Regions from separate parts of the Paenibacillus sp. EKM212P genome, predicted to be linked through region 1. Evidence: riboswitches for the same ligand, from Rfam matches in the RefSeq annotation. Region 1 holds a riboswitch; each other region holds the start of a gene.
The links. Region 1 has a riboswitch for thiamine pyrophosphate ahead of G9G54_RS20650 (ECF transporter S component). Riboswitches for the same ligand answer to the same signal wherever they lie in the genome.

Region 1 (3,866 bases):
TGTCCGGTGGCAGAGAAAACGGTTTTCCCCGCCGAATTTACGCAAGCTCATCGCCGGTTATAGTGTGTTGACGGAATCGTATGGCGAAGTGCACGTGCAAGGAGAATGGATCAAATCCGCTATAGATACCGTGTCACATGTGACTGTACCTGTGGAGGAGCTGGTGTATATTCCACCGACGATGAGCCCTGCTCCAGCGGTGTCTGCAGAGGAAGGATATCTGGAGCATCCACGTGAGGCACTGGCTTATTATCGCGGGCAAGGAGTACAAACGATGGTGGCCGAGAAAAAACATATGGGTAGCCGAGCGATTCTACTATTATTCAAAAACGAACAAGCCGCTGTTCAATATGTAGGCTACCCGACATTGGGCACGATCTACAGTCGGAGCGGGAGAGCTTTCTTTGAACAAAGCCTTGGGAAGCAAGTGCTGGAGAAGCTGAATGTGGATCTACGGACTGCTGGATATTTTGAACGGAACCAGACGGATTTTGTGTTGCTGGATGCGGAAATTGTACCGTGGAATCTCAAGGCTCGGGAACTGATTGCTGCACAGTATGCGCATGTGGGTGAAGCAGCTCTGCTGGATCGCAGTAAGCTGGTAGACAAGCTGAAGCAGGCGAAGGTTGCAGGCCGAGAGGTTGGAGACTGGCTGGAGGAAATGGAATGGAAATATGCGAATGCCGTAACGTTTCAAGAGGCTTTTCAAAAATATTGCTGGGATGTGGACGGTCTGGATGAAATTCGTATCGCTCCGTTTCATACGCTGGCACACAGTGGAAAGACTTTTTTCGACCATTCTCATATTTGGCATATGGAGCAAAACCGGGAGCTAGCTGGGCTGTCTTCCCTGTTTATGGAGACAGAGTATCGCGTGATCACGGACGAAGCAAGCGAGGAAGAGGTCATTCGCTGGTGGAACGAGATGACAGAGGATGGTCATGAGGGGATTGTGATCAAGCCAGAATGCTTTTTGATGAAAAATCGGGACAAGATGATTCAGCCTGCAATCAAGGTGAGAGGCCGGAAGTATTTGCACATCATTTACGGTATGGATTATCTTGCCCCTGAGAATTTAAAGCGTCTGAAGCAGCGTCGAACGAACAAAAAGGAACGTCATGCCCTGATGGAAGGAGCGCTAGGTATGGAAGGCGTGGAACGTTTTGTCCGCAAGGATACGGTAGATCGTATTCATGAATGCGTCCTTGCCGCGCTATCTCTGGAATCGGAGCCGATTGATCCGAGATTGTAGTTGCGAAGGAGGGATTGAGATGGAAAGGGGTACACCGTTAATTGATATTGGTGTGAACTTGATGCACCGTTCGTTTCATGCGGATCGGGAACAGGTGGTAGAGAGAGCCGCGGCTGTAGGGATTTCACCACTGATTATTACCGGGACCAGTGTCCGCAGCAGTCGGGAGGCTTCTCAGTATGCAGCACGTTATCCGGGCAAGCTGTATGCGACAGCTGGCGTACACCCCCATGATGCCAAAGAATGCAGCGCAGATACGATTCAGCAACTCCGCCAACTTGCGGGTCAGCCGCAGGTTGTATCCATAGGGGAATGCGGACTGGACTATAACCGTGATTTTTCGCCACGTGATGTGCAGCGACGATGGTTTGCGGAGCAAATCCAACTGGCGGGTGAGCTGAAAATGCCGTTATTTCTGCATGAACGAGATGCACATGAGGACTTTGCCGCTATGCTTCGGGAGTATCAAGGGCTTGTCGATAAAGCGGTAGTGCATTGTTTTACCGGCACGGAACAGGAATTGCATACGTATGTAGAAATGGGACTGTATATCGGGATCACCGGCTGGATTTGCGACGAACGGCGTGGCAAACATCTGCGTGAACTGGTCAGAGATATTCCCTTGGACCGTCTGATGATTGAAACGGATGCTCCATTTTTGACCCCGCGTAATCTACCCGTGAAGCCCAAAGAGGGGCGTAATGAGCCGATGTATCTCGCTCATATTGCTGCTACGGTAGCCGAATGTACAGGTCGAAGTATGATGGAGATTGAAATCGCGACGACGGAGACGGCCAGACGTTTCTTCGGATTATAGGATTGTCAAAGCCATAGATGTGGTATATATTATAGTGAATTAAAAAGCATTGTCGGGAGCTTGAGAAAGTCAGGCTGAGAGGGTGGCCCTTGCCACTGACCGTGAAATCTGATCTGGGTAATGCCAGCGTAGAGAAACCAAGAACACTATACAGGAATGCCGCTTGTTTTGCGGTTGTCGATAGATTCAATGTATGTCCTAGCATTTTGCTTTGACCTTGGCTTTGGCTTGGTATCAGTGTAATAGCTTAGACTACTGGTTATATAAGGCATATCGACGAATGATGTTTTGTATGGTGCTTCACCTTTTACTGCGCATAAAGCTTGCCTGGAGATTCAGCTCCAGACAAGCTTTTTTTTATGGCCAAGAGGCCAATTATAGGAAAAAGGGGAGCACGCAATAATGAATACTACTGTAAGAGCGTCCAAAGGGTTGAAGCTGACTGATATTTTGGTCACGATTGTGATATCTGTTGTGTTCGGTTTGGTCTATAAAATATGGGGGCCTGCCTATGATTTGATGAAACCATTGGGTCTACACGCCGAGCAACTGATGTATGGCATGTGGTTTATGGCAGGTACGTTTGCTTATCTCATCATTCGCAAGCCGGGTGTTGCGATTTTGGCAGAGGTGGCAGCGGCAACGGTCAGTGCTTTTTTGGGAAGCGAATGGGGCATGTCCACCTTGTACTATGGCCTGCTGCAAGGCTTGGGGGCAGAGCTGTTTTTTGCGGCTTTTCTGTATCGGAACGCAAATCTGTGGGTTGCTTCGCTAGCTGCGGCTGGGGCGGCTGTCACTTCTCTGATTTTAGACTTCAGCTACGGGTATATTGATCAGCTATCGACTTGGAACTATGTTTTGTATATTGGATTTCGGATGATTGGCAGTATTGTGATTGCCGGGGTATTCGCGTTCTATCTGGCTAAGGCATTGGAGGTAACGGGAGTTACACGAAGTTTGAGACCTGCAACGGAACAAGATTATAAGGGGCTGGATTGATGAGCCGGGCAACCGAAGATGTGGTGGCTTCGATCACCCGTCTACGGTTGAAATTCCCCGGTGAGCAAGAGCTGCTTTTTCACAATATGTCTTTGTCTGTCCACAAGGGGGAAAAGCTGCTGCTACTGGGACCGAGTGGATGCGGTAAATCAACGCTGCTCCAAGTGTTAAGCGGTCTGATTCCACGCACGATAGAAGTGCCTATGAAATGCGATGCTGCTGTAATCCCAAGTGTCTCAGGTATTGTATTTCAAGATCCTGATACGCAGTTTTGTATGTCATATGCAGACGAGGAACTGGCTTTTGTGTTGGAAAATAATCAGGTTCCCCGGGAACAGATGCAATCCCGTATTCGCGAGCTGCTGATACAGGTTGGTCTATCGACGGATGATATACATATGCCCATTGGCAACATGTCACAGGGAATGAAGCAGCGTTTGGCGATTGCGTCTGTGCTGGCTATGGAGCCAGAAGTGCTTTTTCTGGATGAGCCGACGGCTTTGTTGGACGAGGAAGGCACTACACAGGTGTGGGATACCATTCGCAACATTTCGGTAGACCAGACACTGGTGATCGTGGAGCATAAAATTAATGAAATTGTCCATGATGTGGATCGGATTGTGGTGCTTTCTGCTCAAGGGGAGATCATTGCGGATGGAAGGGCAGAAGAAGTATTTCATGTGCATCGGCAGGCATTGTCTGAGTACGGCGTGTGGTATCCGGCAGTATGGAATGAATCGTCTTCGCCACGTTGGAGTGAATCAGTGACACAGCAGAATGGTACGGGGATTGATTTGC
Region 2 (3,866 bases), on a different contig from region 1:
CTCGAAGGTTTTATTTCTGGCCATATAATCGCCTAATGGATTGCCCTGCAGCAAATCACCGTTATCGAACAGCATGCTGTTTCTCGTTTCACTACGCGCCTGTTGGATCAAACTGGCTGTGCTAATCAGGCCATATTCGTTGGTTTCTTTGTCCGAATAGTAATCGTAGTTCATCAGGGATGCATGAATATCCGTTGTTTCCATGATCCGCAAATTCACTGTAGCGCTATCGCGAGAATTGCTAGCTGCCCAGGTTGGAGCGGCTGAAAACACCAGCATGCTACAAGCTACAACGGCTGCTGTAAACCCTTTAAACCAATTTTTACGAAATAACAAAATATACCCCTCCTCATTAAGGTGTATGCCTCATATACATACTTTTGCACATATATGTAAGCCTTGAACCCACCATTTCTATTTTAATCCAACGCCAGACAAAAGAGTAGTCATTTACTTAAATTATTTATGAAAAAATAATTAATTTTCTCAAAAATAAAAAACCAGCAAACCTCCTAAAAAACTCGGAGATTCACTGGTTTATCCATTTATATTCTCATTATTTATTCCACACTTGGCGCTCCGTTTGCTGACCCACATACTCAATGCGAGTCGGATTCACGTCCAGAATGACATAATCGGGATCATCCGGTCCGGAAAACCATTCCTTCAAGGAATCGTTCCACACTTGTTTGCGTAGCCCCTCATCAGCTGTAATCTGGACAGTAGCCTCCACTTCTACGACTTCCTTTGTACCGCCAACTTCATAACCCAGCAGCAGATAAGCATTCGGATTATCCTTTAGCTCATCCACTTTATGCGTTTTACGATCTGTCGCCAGATGAATGTTCATTCCATCGTTAAAAAGGGCCATATAGCGTACTTTCGGTTTGCCACCCTCTACCGTACCTAACGAGCAAAATTTGTTGTTATCCAAAGCCTTCACAATGGCTTGTTCTAGTTGGCTACGATCCAATGTTTCCGTTTTACCCACAGTACAACAACTCCTTTTCACGAATTAGAATTCTCTACGGCCATGCCATTGGGCACCAGCCCATCTGAACCTACCTGCGCAGCTGTTCTGAAAATAACATGACCCGATCAGATCGGATTGATGCATACTCATTTTCAGATCAAAGCTCACAGTAAAAGTGTACCCTGTCGTTCGGCAAATGAACCGTCTTCTCTTCCTCCATGCTGGACAGACCCGCATTCAAGGCATATAATCGTCGTAGTAAACCCGAATAAATGAACCCATTAAACCATACAATGCCAGGGGTGCTGGAATCGGCCGGCTGAGAGTGTGTCCCAAGACACTGACCCTTACAACCTGATCTGGGTAATGCCAGCGTAGGAATGCTTAAGCAAGATGTGCCTTTTTTACATAGGACCATCCCTTACTTTGGTATATACAAGCGCAAGCGTCCCGGAACCTCGGGGCGCTTTTTTGTTGAAGATTAAGTTGTTGGAAAGATCGCGTCCGGCAGATGTTATTTTTATGAAAATGGGAAACCTAAGCTGTCTGATTGGACGGATAACGGGTAATTAAAGGAGAGAACACAACGATGAAGCGCATGAAAATGTTAAGCCTGGGACTGATCAGTCTGTGGCTCATGGCCCTGACCCTGACCGCTTGCGGTGGAAGTCCCTCCACATCCCAAGAAGCGGCTCCCGCTACCAACACTCAAACGTCTACTCCGGCAAAGGAGCTCAAAGATGTTAAAGTCGTGCTCGACTGGACACCCAATACGAATCATACGGGACTCTATGTTGCCAAGGACAAAGGATTTTACGAAAAAGCGGGTTTGAATGTCCAAATTATTCAACCTGGTTCAGGCGGAGCCGATCAAATGGTTGCCTCTAATGCTGCACCTTTTGGTATCAGCTACCAAGAAGGCGTCACACAGGCTCGTATGCAAGGCGTGCCGCTTGTTTCCATCGCTGCGGTGATTCAGCATAATACCTCAGGCTTCGCAGCCCCAGTAGATCGCGGAATTAAGAGCCCCAAAGATTTTGAAGGTAAAAAATACGGCGGTTGGGGCTCTCCCGTAGAAGAAGCGGTCATGAAATCCATCATGGATTCAGACAAAGGCGATGTGAGCAAAGTGAAGATCGTCAACATGGGCAATGCAGACTATTTTACAGCCGTGAAGCGAGATATCGACTTTGCCTGGATTTTCTACGCATGGACCGGAATTGAGGCCCAGCTTCGAGGTGAGCCATTGGATATGCTGTATGTAAAAGATTATTCCAAAAGCCTCGATTACTATACACCTGTAATTGTGAGCAACGAACAGACAATAAAAAATGATCCAGAACTGGTCAAAGCGTTCATGGACGCTACCGCACAAGGCTATGAATACACTATCGCCCATCCAGAAGAAGCCGCGGACATCTTAAGCAAAGCTGTACCGGAGCTGGATAAAAAACTGGTACTTGCCAGCCAAAAATGGCTAAGCCTGCGTTATCAGGACGATGCCGCGCAATGGGGTGTGCAAAAAGCGGAGGTATGGCAAAACTATTCGGACTGGATGTACGAACGCAAGCTGCTCAGCAAGCCTTTGGAAGTGGATAAAGCCTTCACAAACGACTTCTTGCCCAAGCGTTGATCATTTGTTAAACCACTAAATAAGACTGAACTAGAGAAGTGAACGAAGCGCCACTACGCAGTCGGATGGTGCCTCCCATCGCTGTTGTACCCAGATTTCTTTTATGAATATCCAGAAGTTGAAATCTGGGTACAAAGGCGAATGTTAACGCTTGTACAGCACCATTCCGCCCACTTCGTTCTCGTTCCACTTGGTTTATTCTTTAGTCTCATAGTATCTAAAGCGCAAAAACAGATGCGCTTGTGTGTAAAAATGCCACACAACCTATCAAAAACTAAGGTGCTTTTAAGGCGGTTGGCAGCGTAGCGGTTCATTTGAATCTGGAGAAGCGCAGCGCTCGCCTTTGCCGTGGGATTCTTACCTTTTAAAATTCATTCAAAGAAACCCACGGCAACAGCGATCGTAAGATCAAATGAAACGCGGAGCGGTCTCACCCGCCTTAAACCAATTTATTTTCCTATAACTTAAACAATAAAGGACAGGTGAATTTTCATGGCTAACACACTGCTTAGTATTCAAGTAATCCCTAAAACTCCTAATAACGAGGACTCTTACCCGTATGTAGATAAGGCGATTGAGGTCATTCAGCGCTCCGGCGTCAAACATCAGGTGAATCCATTGGATACGACCATGGAGGGCGAGCTCGACGAGTTGCTGAAAGTGGTTAAAGAAATGCACGAGGCTTTGACGGAAGCGGGCAGTCCCAGCGTCATTTCACAGATCAAAATCGCACATAACCCACAAGGCATCAGCATGAACAAGCTGACCGAGAAATATCGCCCATGAATCCGAAAGACAAGAACGCATCCTGGTGGAAAAGCGTATGGCCGCCCCTTGTGGCGGTCCTCTTCTTTTTAACGGCCTGGCAGGGGGCGGTTTCCTATTTACATATTGAATCCTGGCTGCTGCCAGCTCCATCCCTCATCGTACAAGAGGGCATGGCGCAATCGGCGTTGCTTGGCACCCATACATGGGCTACGATTCGCCTAACGCTTGCGGGATTTGCTATAGGGACAGCAACGGGACTGTTGATTGCCATCGTTCTTCATACGATTCCTTTTCTCAAATCCGCCCTGTATCCGCTGCTTATCCTGAGCCAAAACATTCCGATCATCGCCCTGGGTCCGTTGCTCATGGTATGGTTTGGTTTTGGCGTGCTGCCCAAGCTTATGGTCATTACTTTAGTATGCTTTTTTCCCGTGGCTGTAGCGGCCATGGACGGGTTGACTCGAACAGACCGTACGATGATGAACTATATGC
Region 3 (3,866 bases), on a different contig from region 1:
TTGCTGTTTTGTGACGCAAATCCATAATCGAACATGACCACATTAAAGTTTAAACTGTGGGCATAATGCGCCAGATCATACATGGGAATCCAGCTTTCTTCGCGGTTAGCTCCATAACCATGACTGAAAATAATCGTTTTCCGCGATTGATCCGCCGGGATATACCAGCCTTGTACCATGCGGCTACCATCCTTGGCAGGGAAGCTGACTTCCTCATAAGGCATGCTTTTGGCCTGCATCGGATTAGAGTACAGTGGTGCAACGGTGGGATTCGTAAGTACCCATGCGATGTAAGCATGCAAGGCAATAAAACAAAACAACAGAAAAAAGACGACCGACAGCAGCAGAGCAATCACAACGTGCTTGAACCGCAGCAGACGGGGATTAAAGAGTGGGGTGGACGGCTCCTGAACAGCGGTCTGTAGCTGAGCGTTGCGCTGGGATGTCGAAATCATGTAAGAGCCTCCTTATATAAAATTGATCTTCGTTTCATAGAATTTAGGTATAATTCCACTTGAAAATAGTAGTGTAGATACGTATAGATACCTATTATCGTATGATGGGGATTATCCAAAGTCAACGCCTGAACCGGAAAAGTAAAAATGATGCAAAGAATTGTCGATGTTTGTTCTCGTTCTGTAATATGGTTGTCACAAAAACATCGGTTTACAGTAGCCGCGACTATTCTATATAATTTATGTAACCATGTTTCATAGTGTGAAACGAATATGGATACAAGAGGAGCGGTTCACGATGGAAGACCGTAAATTAACCGTTCGCGCTGTAGAGCGTGCACTTGATATACTGCTGTGTTTTACCGCAGATTCGGATCTTGGCCTGACGGAGATTGCCTCCAAAATTGGTCTACATAAAAGCACGGTTCATCGGCTGCTGACTACGTTGGAGGATCGGGGCTTTGTCGTTCGGAATGCCGAAACGGAAAAATATCGACTTGGCTTCCGCATTTGGGAGCTATCCACGCATTTGTCCCAAAGCGACGAGCCGGCGGTGTTGTTACAGCCTGCAATGGAAGGACTACGTGATCGTCTGGGCGAGACGGTCAGCTTGTACTTACGGGACGGCAGCATGCGTATTCGCATACAAGCCGTGCAGAGCAATCAGGCGATCCGCAGGGTTGCGCCTGTAGGTGCGCGTATGCCGCTGGCTGTAGGGGCCTCCAGCAAAGTGCTGGCAGCCTTTATGCCGCCGCAGGAGCTGGAAGCCCTGCTAAGCGGGGATGAATGGCCGCCCTCAGTAGACCCGGAGGTCTATAAAGCCCAGCTGCAGGACATTCGCGAGAAGGGCTATGCGACCAGCTATGAAGAGCGGGAGCCAGGGGCTGCTGCTGTGGCAGCGCCAATTGTGAACCGGAAGGGACAGGTCACTGCGGCTTTATCTGTATCTGGCCCGGTCAGTCGACTTGCACCCGAGACGCTACATGACTTTGCTCCGATTTTGATCGAAGCGGCGAAGGAAATGGGGCTTATGCTCCCGTAACAAGAATGGACACAGTTGAAGCAAGCAGAGTGATTTGATGGAGAACGTCTCCTTGGTAAAGGGAACCTAAAAGGGTTGCCAAAGCCATAAATTTGAAGTAGTCTGGTAAGGAAGGCGGGATGTCTGTTATATCCGCCTCATGTGAATAAAGTATCACAGTTACTGGGGGAGCCTGTAATGCCGGGCTGAGATGGAATCGTGCAAGATTCCGGACCCTTTGCACCTGATCTGGATCATACCAGCGTAGGGAAGTAATCGGCCTTGAAATGTATACGCGGCTGCTGTCTTCAGTGGCGCATTGGAATGGATTATTCCATATGCGCATTGTTTGGATAGCTGCCTCGTTAGATTAGCCGGTTCCCTAGGGAACCGGCTTTTTTGCATAGATCAACGCCACCCTGGGAATGGTTCCGGATCGGAGTGTCATTTCATCGAAACGGGAGGAATGGACAATGAAGCCGACAGAAGCAGAAGGAACAAAAAAAGTTGAGGTAGAGAAGACAAACGGGGAGCAAGCCAGTGGGGTAACGCCCTTTCCAGGAAGCCGTAAGGTATATATTCAAGGCTCGCGGCCGGACATTGCCGTGCCAGAGCGCGAAATTGCTCTTCATCCTACACATACGCCGCAGGGCACGGAGCATCATGAGCCATTGCGTGTATATGATACAAGCGGTCCCATGACCGACGAAGCCTATCAGGTCGATATCCGTCAGGGCCTGCCTCCATTACGGCGAGCTTGGGCCCTGGAACGGGGCGATGTGGAGGCTTACGAGGGACGCGCCGTCCAGCCGGAGGATAATGGACTGAAACCTGGCTCCAAACGGGAGACAGTGGAATTTCCCGGCGTGACCAATCGTCCGCTTCGTGCTTCGCAAGGGCGTACAGTGACGCAAATGCATTATGCGCGGCAAGGGATCATTACGCCCGAAATGGAATTTGCGGCGATCCGCGAAGGGGTGGAGCCTGAGTTTGTACGGCAGGAATTGGCGGCTGGACGAGCCATTTTGCCTTCGAATATCAATCACCCGGAAAGTGAGCCAATGGTCATTGGGCGTCATTTTCACGTAAAGATCAATGCGAACATTGGTAATTCTGCGGTTACCTCCTCCATCGAGGAGGAAGTGGAGAAAATGACTTGGGCTGTGCGTTGGGGCTCGGATACGGTTATGGACCTGTCCACAGGCCGTAATATCCATACAACACGTGAATGGATCATTCGGAATTCTCCTGTACCGATTGGGACTGTGCCGCTGTATCAGGCACTTGAAAAGGTGAACGGTGAAGCAGAGGCGCTGACGTGGGAGTTGTATCGCGATACGCTGATTGAGCAGGCGGAGCAGGGAGTGGACTATTTTACAATTCATGCGGGTGTATTGCTGCGGTATATTCCGATGACGGCGAATAGAATGACGGGAATTGTGTCCCGGGGCGGATCAATCATGGCAGCCTGGTGCCTTGCGCACCATCAGGAGAATTTTTTGTATACACATTTTGAAGAAATCTGCGAAATTATGAAAGCTTATGATGTGGCCTTCTCTCTCGGGGATGGTCTACGTCCGGGTAGTATCTATGATGCGAATGATGAAGCACAGTTTGCAGAGCTGGAAACGTTGGGCGAGCTAACGCAAATCGCATGGAAGCATGATGTTCAGGTCATGATTGAAGGGCCGGGACATGTCCCTATGCATAAAATCAAAGAGAATGTGGATTTACAAATGGAGATTTGTAAGGAAGCTCCTTTTTATACCTTGGGACCGCTCACGACGGATATTGCCCCCGGATATGATCATATTACCTCAGCAATTGGGGCAGCGATGATCGGTTGGTTCGGGACGTCCATGCTGTGCTATGTTACGCCTAAGGAGCATTTGGGTCTGCCCAATAAGGATGATGTCCGCGAGGGTGTCATTACCTACAAAATTGCGGCACATGCTGCCGATCTGGCGAAGGGGCATCCACGGGCGCAGCAGCGGGATGATGCTTTGTCCAAGGCACGCTTCGAGTTCCGCTGGCGGGATCAGTTCAATCTGTCGCTTGATCCCGAGCGGGCCTTGTCCTACCATGATGAAACGCTACCGGCAGAGGGCGCCAAGGAAGCACATTTTTGCTCGATGTGCGGCCCTAAATTTTGTAGTATGCGTATCACTCAGGACATTCGCGCCTATGCAGCGGATAAGGGGCTGAACACTCAAGAAGCAGTAGCTGCCGGGATGCGTGAGAAGGCAGAGCAGTATCGGGATGGAGGTCAGTAAAACGAACGTGGGAGTTTAGGGACAAATGAATTAAAAAAGCCGTGGTTCTCTACAGTCGATGTAGGAAACTACGGCTTTTTAGCTTATGTAAAGCGGATCATGCAACCGGATAAACGG
Region 4 (3,866 bases), on a different contig from region 1:
GGATGATGCCGGCATTAAACAGCATACCAGTCTTCAGGGCATCCACTCCAAGGTCTAATCCTACGGCTTCGATCTGTTCTGCTGTTGCTTCCTCTGGTAGCGGATATACGCAGTGGACTCCTAAGGTATTCTGTACGGTAACGGCTGTAATAGCCGACATGCCGTACACGCCAAGTTCTTGAAAGGTTTTGAGATCAGCTTGAATTCCAGCCCCGCCGCCACTGTCCGAACCAGCAATCGTCAGCGCTCTGGGTACACGAACGTCTGTCATCGCGCACCACCTGCTGCTGTTGTTCCGGCTTCATGGATCGAGACATGCCCCTCTAGTGAACCTGTATGCAGTTTGGCCAGCTCGTCGAGAAAGGCAATCTGGAAGCTGCCGGGCCCCAGCTCTGCGGTACGTGCTGCGGCTCGAGAAGCTGCTGCACCGTAAAATGCCAAACCTGCTGTACCTGCGAGCAGCAGGTTGGGTTCAACAGCTGCAAAGGCACCTAACACAGAGGTCAGCAGGCAGCCTGCTCCGGTTACCTTCGTGAGCAGCGCGTCTCCACCGCTTATCATTCGTGCTTCGGCCCCATCGGTGATGACGTCCTCTTTTCCAGTAATGACAACCATTGTATTGAGCGTTCGAGCAGCCCGAATTGCCAGATCGACATTTCCGCTGTCAGCACTGTCACCGGCATCTACGCCTTTAATCTCACGCGCTTCTCCAACAAGATGTGCGACTTCGGCTGCATTGCCTCGCACCAATGAGATTTTGACTTCACTCAGGATTCGCAGTGCCGATTCAGTTCTAAAGCTCGTTGCTCCCGCACCGACCGGATCTAGCAGCACCGGAACACCGTGTGCATTCGCCGATTGTCCAGCAATGATCATGGCATCCACCAGTTCGCGGTTCAGTGTACCGATGTTTAATACGACGGCTCCCGCTATTTTTGCCATGTCTGCTACTTCCTCGGGTGCATAGGCCATCACCGGGGAGGCGCCCAATGCATACAGGCCGTTGGCCGTAAAGTTGGTGACTACCACATTGGTCATATTGTGAACGAGGGGTTTGCTGTTTTGTACCTTCGTCAGGAGATCCGAATAACTTTTTTCCCATGTACTCATAATGTTTATCCTCTCTATAGTTAGTGGTCCAACAGGGCATTAACCGTACTTCACGCATCGAATCGCCAGGCTGACTATTCCAAGACCGCTGCCTGCATCTGGACCGGCCATTCTTCCTGCCTATAAGCCATATCCCAGAACTTATATTCCAGCTGGCAGCTCAGTATAAAATGCTCAATCATCCGCTCTCGCTCAGCAGCCGTTGCGCCTTCCGCCCAAGCATCTACACGTTCTCGGAACTTGAGTGTTGTATCATCAAGCTGGTCTCCATAGAAGCCCATCCATTCATAGAACGGATGAGACTCATCCGGCTTTACTTCATCCAGCAGCCTGCGACCAATCTCGGCATACGTCCACATACATGGCAGCAGCACAGCCAAGATCTCGCCCAGGCTACCCTCATGGGCAACCGTCAGCATGTGACGGATATAGTGATGAGCCGACGGAGCGAGCGGATATCCCTGCAACTCTTCATAGGTCACCCCTGCAACAGCACAGAAATTTTGATGCGGATGAACCTCGCTGTGGAGAATAAAAGAGATTTGTTCATTTAATACAGCCATATCCTCCCGATTGGTGCATTTGGAGATTGCGATGCCGTATATCCGCATGTAGGCGTTCAAATATTCAAAGTCCTGTTTTACATAGTGAATCAGCTGTCCCCTTGTCAAACTTCCTTCAGCAATACCTCTCACAAAGGGGTGCTCAAAAATCGCTTGAAAAATGCCGTCCGCCTGCCGACGGAGTTCTTGTGTAAAACTCAATTTCCCCACCTCCATCAAATTGAAGAGCAAGAAGTCCTGTAAGAATATAATTCCGGAACAACGCTAAAAAGCCGCCCCGGAAAAATGGGAGCGGCTTCAACAATAGGCCCAATACGCAAAAAACGCTTGAAACCTTATATACGAAGGCTCCACTTTCCTACGCTAGTACGAACTAGATCAGGTTCAAAGGGTCCAAGATACGTTCTTGTCTCAGCCATAGCGGCTCCCCTAGTGGACTTCTATTCTTTTGACTATTACTGTACATACGTTCATACGCTATGTCAAACATAGTGTGCAAAATATGAAATTTCCTCTAGTTAGGTGTTTTGAGCTTAGTGAGGGTGATGAATTACACTTTCCACAGCTTTGACCTTGGCATATTCCGGTTTCCACATTGCATCTCGTATAGCTTGTTCCACATCTGAAATGTGCGCCTGAGCTACCTGATCCTGTATCGCGGCTTTTGCAACCGCAATCGCAACAGCGTACGAAACTTCGCGTAATTTTCGGATATGAGGGAGTAGCGCACCGCCAGGCGTATTCGAATCTACACCATTGGCAACAGCAACTGCTGCCGCTGTAAACATCGCAGGGGTAATCCTTTTGGCTTTAACCACAATCGCACCCAGACCCAGTCCCGGAAAAACAAAGGCATTGTTCGCCTGTCCAATCTCAAATTTCGTACCGTTATAGGTGACGGGCTCAAAAGGACTTCCGGTTGCAATCAGTGCTTTGCCATCGGTCCACCGGATCAAATCCTCGGGTACTGCTTCTGCAAGGTTTGTAGGATTGGACATGGGCATAATGATCGGGCGTTCTACATGTTTCGCCATCTCCTTGATGATCTCTTCAGAAAAGGCACCTGCTACACCGGAAGTTCCAATCAATATCGTAGGCTTCACCTGACGGATGACCTCTAGCAGTGGTATTTTGCCGTCACACGACCGGGTCCATGAGCTGACTTCATCCTTTTTGCGCACATACGGTTTCTGATATTCCAATACGTCTTCCATATCTTCCATTAACAGCCCGCGATAATCAAAGGCCCAAAAGGACTTGAAGGAATCTTCTGCGGAAAGGCCGTCCTCGATCATAGCACCCCGAATTTGATCAGCATTACCGATTCCTGCTGCCCCTGGGCCGAAAACAAGTGTTTTTTGTTCACGCAGCGGAGTCTTGGTGACACCCACCGCCGAAAGAATCGCAGCCAAGGTCACCGCTCCTGTACCTTGTATATCATCGTTGAAGGTGAGTATGCTTTGACCGTATTTTCCTATAATATGGCGTGCATTTACGCTGCCCACGTCTTCCCAATGTAAAAGCGCCTTTGGGAATTGCGCTAACGTTTTGCTGATAAAAGTATCAATAAACTGGTTATAGGCTTCTCCGCGAACCCGTTTATGGCGGTTTCCGATGTACAGTGGATCATTCAGCAGCTTTTCATTATTTGTACCTACATCTAGTACAATTGGCAGCACCCGCCCGGGATGAATGCCTGCCGCAGCCGTATACACTGCAAGCTTGCCGATAGCAATGTTAATCCCCCCGACGCCCCAGTCACCAATCCCTAAAATACTTTCGGAATCTGTCACGACGATCAGATCCACATCATGGCCACTCAAACCAGAATTATGGAATGCTTGTCCAATACCGTTCGGGTTATCTATCGACAAATATATGCCTCCAGGGCGGTTGTACTCGTGACTATATTCTTGAATCGCGGTTCCTACGGTCGGCGTGTAGACTACGGGCAGCATTTCACTCAAATGATCGGTTAGCAGCCGGTAGTAGAGTACGACATTTCGGTTGTGAAGGTCGTTGAGAGAAGCATTTTTTCGCAGCATGGTGGGTTGTGCCAGAAACTGCTGATATGCCCGTACGCTCTGTTTCTCCAATGAAAGGACGGTTGGAGGAAGGATTCCTTCCAAACCCAGCTCCTTGCGTTCTTCTTCTGTAAAAGCGACACCTTTGTTCAAAAGGGGATTTGCCAAC

Region 2: it holds a riboswitch for thiamine pyrophosphate, as region 1 does, so the genes downstream of both, G9G54_RS15845 (ABC transporter substrate-binding protein) here and G9G54_RS20650 (ECF transporter S component) in region 1, are expected to answer to the same signal.
Region 3: it holds a riboswitch for thiamine pyrophosphate, as region 1 does, so the genes downstream of both, thiC (phosphomethylpyrimidine synthase ThiC) here and G9G54_RS20650 (ECF transporter S component) in region 1, are expected to answer to the same signal.
Region 4: it holds a riboswitch for thiamine pyrophosphate, as region 1 does, so the genes downstream of both, tenA (thiaminase II) here and G9G54_RS20650 (ECF transporter S component) in region 1, are expected to answer to the same signal.

What each region holds. Positions count from the first base shown of each region.
Region 1 is NZ_JAAMNR010000008.1:73,096-76,961, reverse strand. Features, by position in the region: gene G9G54_RS20660 (polynucleotide kinase-phosphatase) at 1-1,252, shown strand, start outside; gene G9G54_RS20655 (TatD family hydrolase) at 1,272-2,069, shown strand; TPP riboswitch at 2,113-2,222, shown strand; gene G9G54_RS20650 (ECF transporter S component) at 2,472-3,068, shown strand; gene G9G54_RS20645 (ABC transporter ATP-binding protein) at 3,068-3,866, shown strand, end outside.
Region 2 is NZ_JAAMNR010000005.1:54,134-57,999, reverse strand. Features, by position in the region: gene G9G54_RS15855 (bifunctional 2',3'-cyclic-nucleotide 2'-phosphodiesterase/3'-nucleotidase) at 1-336, opposite strand, end outside; gene G9G54_RS15850 (pyridoxamine 5'-phosphate oxidase family protein) at 557-991, opposite strand; TPP riboswitch at 1,262-1,371, shown strand; gene G9G54_RS15845 (ABC transporter substrate-binding protein) at 1,563-2,606, shown strand; gene G9G54_RS15840 (hypothetical protein) at 2,614-2,796, opposite strand; gene G9G54_RS15835 (MTH1187 family thiamine-binding protein) at 3,099-3,392, shown strand; gene G9G54_RS15830 (ABC transporter permease) at 3,389-3,866, shown strand, end outside.
Region 3 is NZ_JAAMNR010000005.1:402,093-405,958, forward strand. Features, by position in the region: gene G9G54_RS17340 (alpha/beta hydrolase) at 1-455, opposite strand, end outside; gene G9G54_RS17345 (IclR family transcriptional regulator) at 754-1,497, shown strand; TPP riboswitch at 1,652-1,764, shown strand; gene thiC (phosphomethylpyrimidine synthase ThiC) at 1,950-3,749, shown strand.
Region 4 is NZ_JAAMNR010000006.1:270,670-274,535, forward strand. Features, by position in the region: gene thiD (bifunctional hydroxymethylpyrimidine kinase/phosphomethylpyrimidine kinase) at 1-271, opposite strand, end outside; gene thiM (hydroxyethylthiazole kinase) at 268-1,110, opposite strand; gene tenA (thiaminase II) at 1,185-1,874, opposite strand; TPP riboswitch at 2,012-2,114, opposite strand; gene G9G54_RS18935 (NAD-dependent malic enzyme) at 2,207-3,850, opposite strand.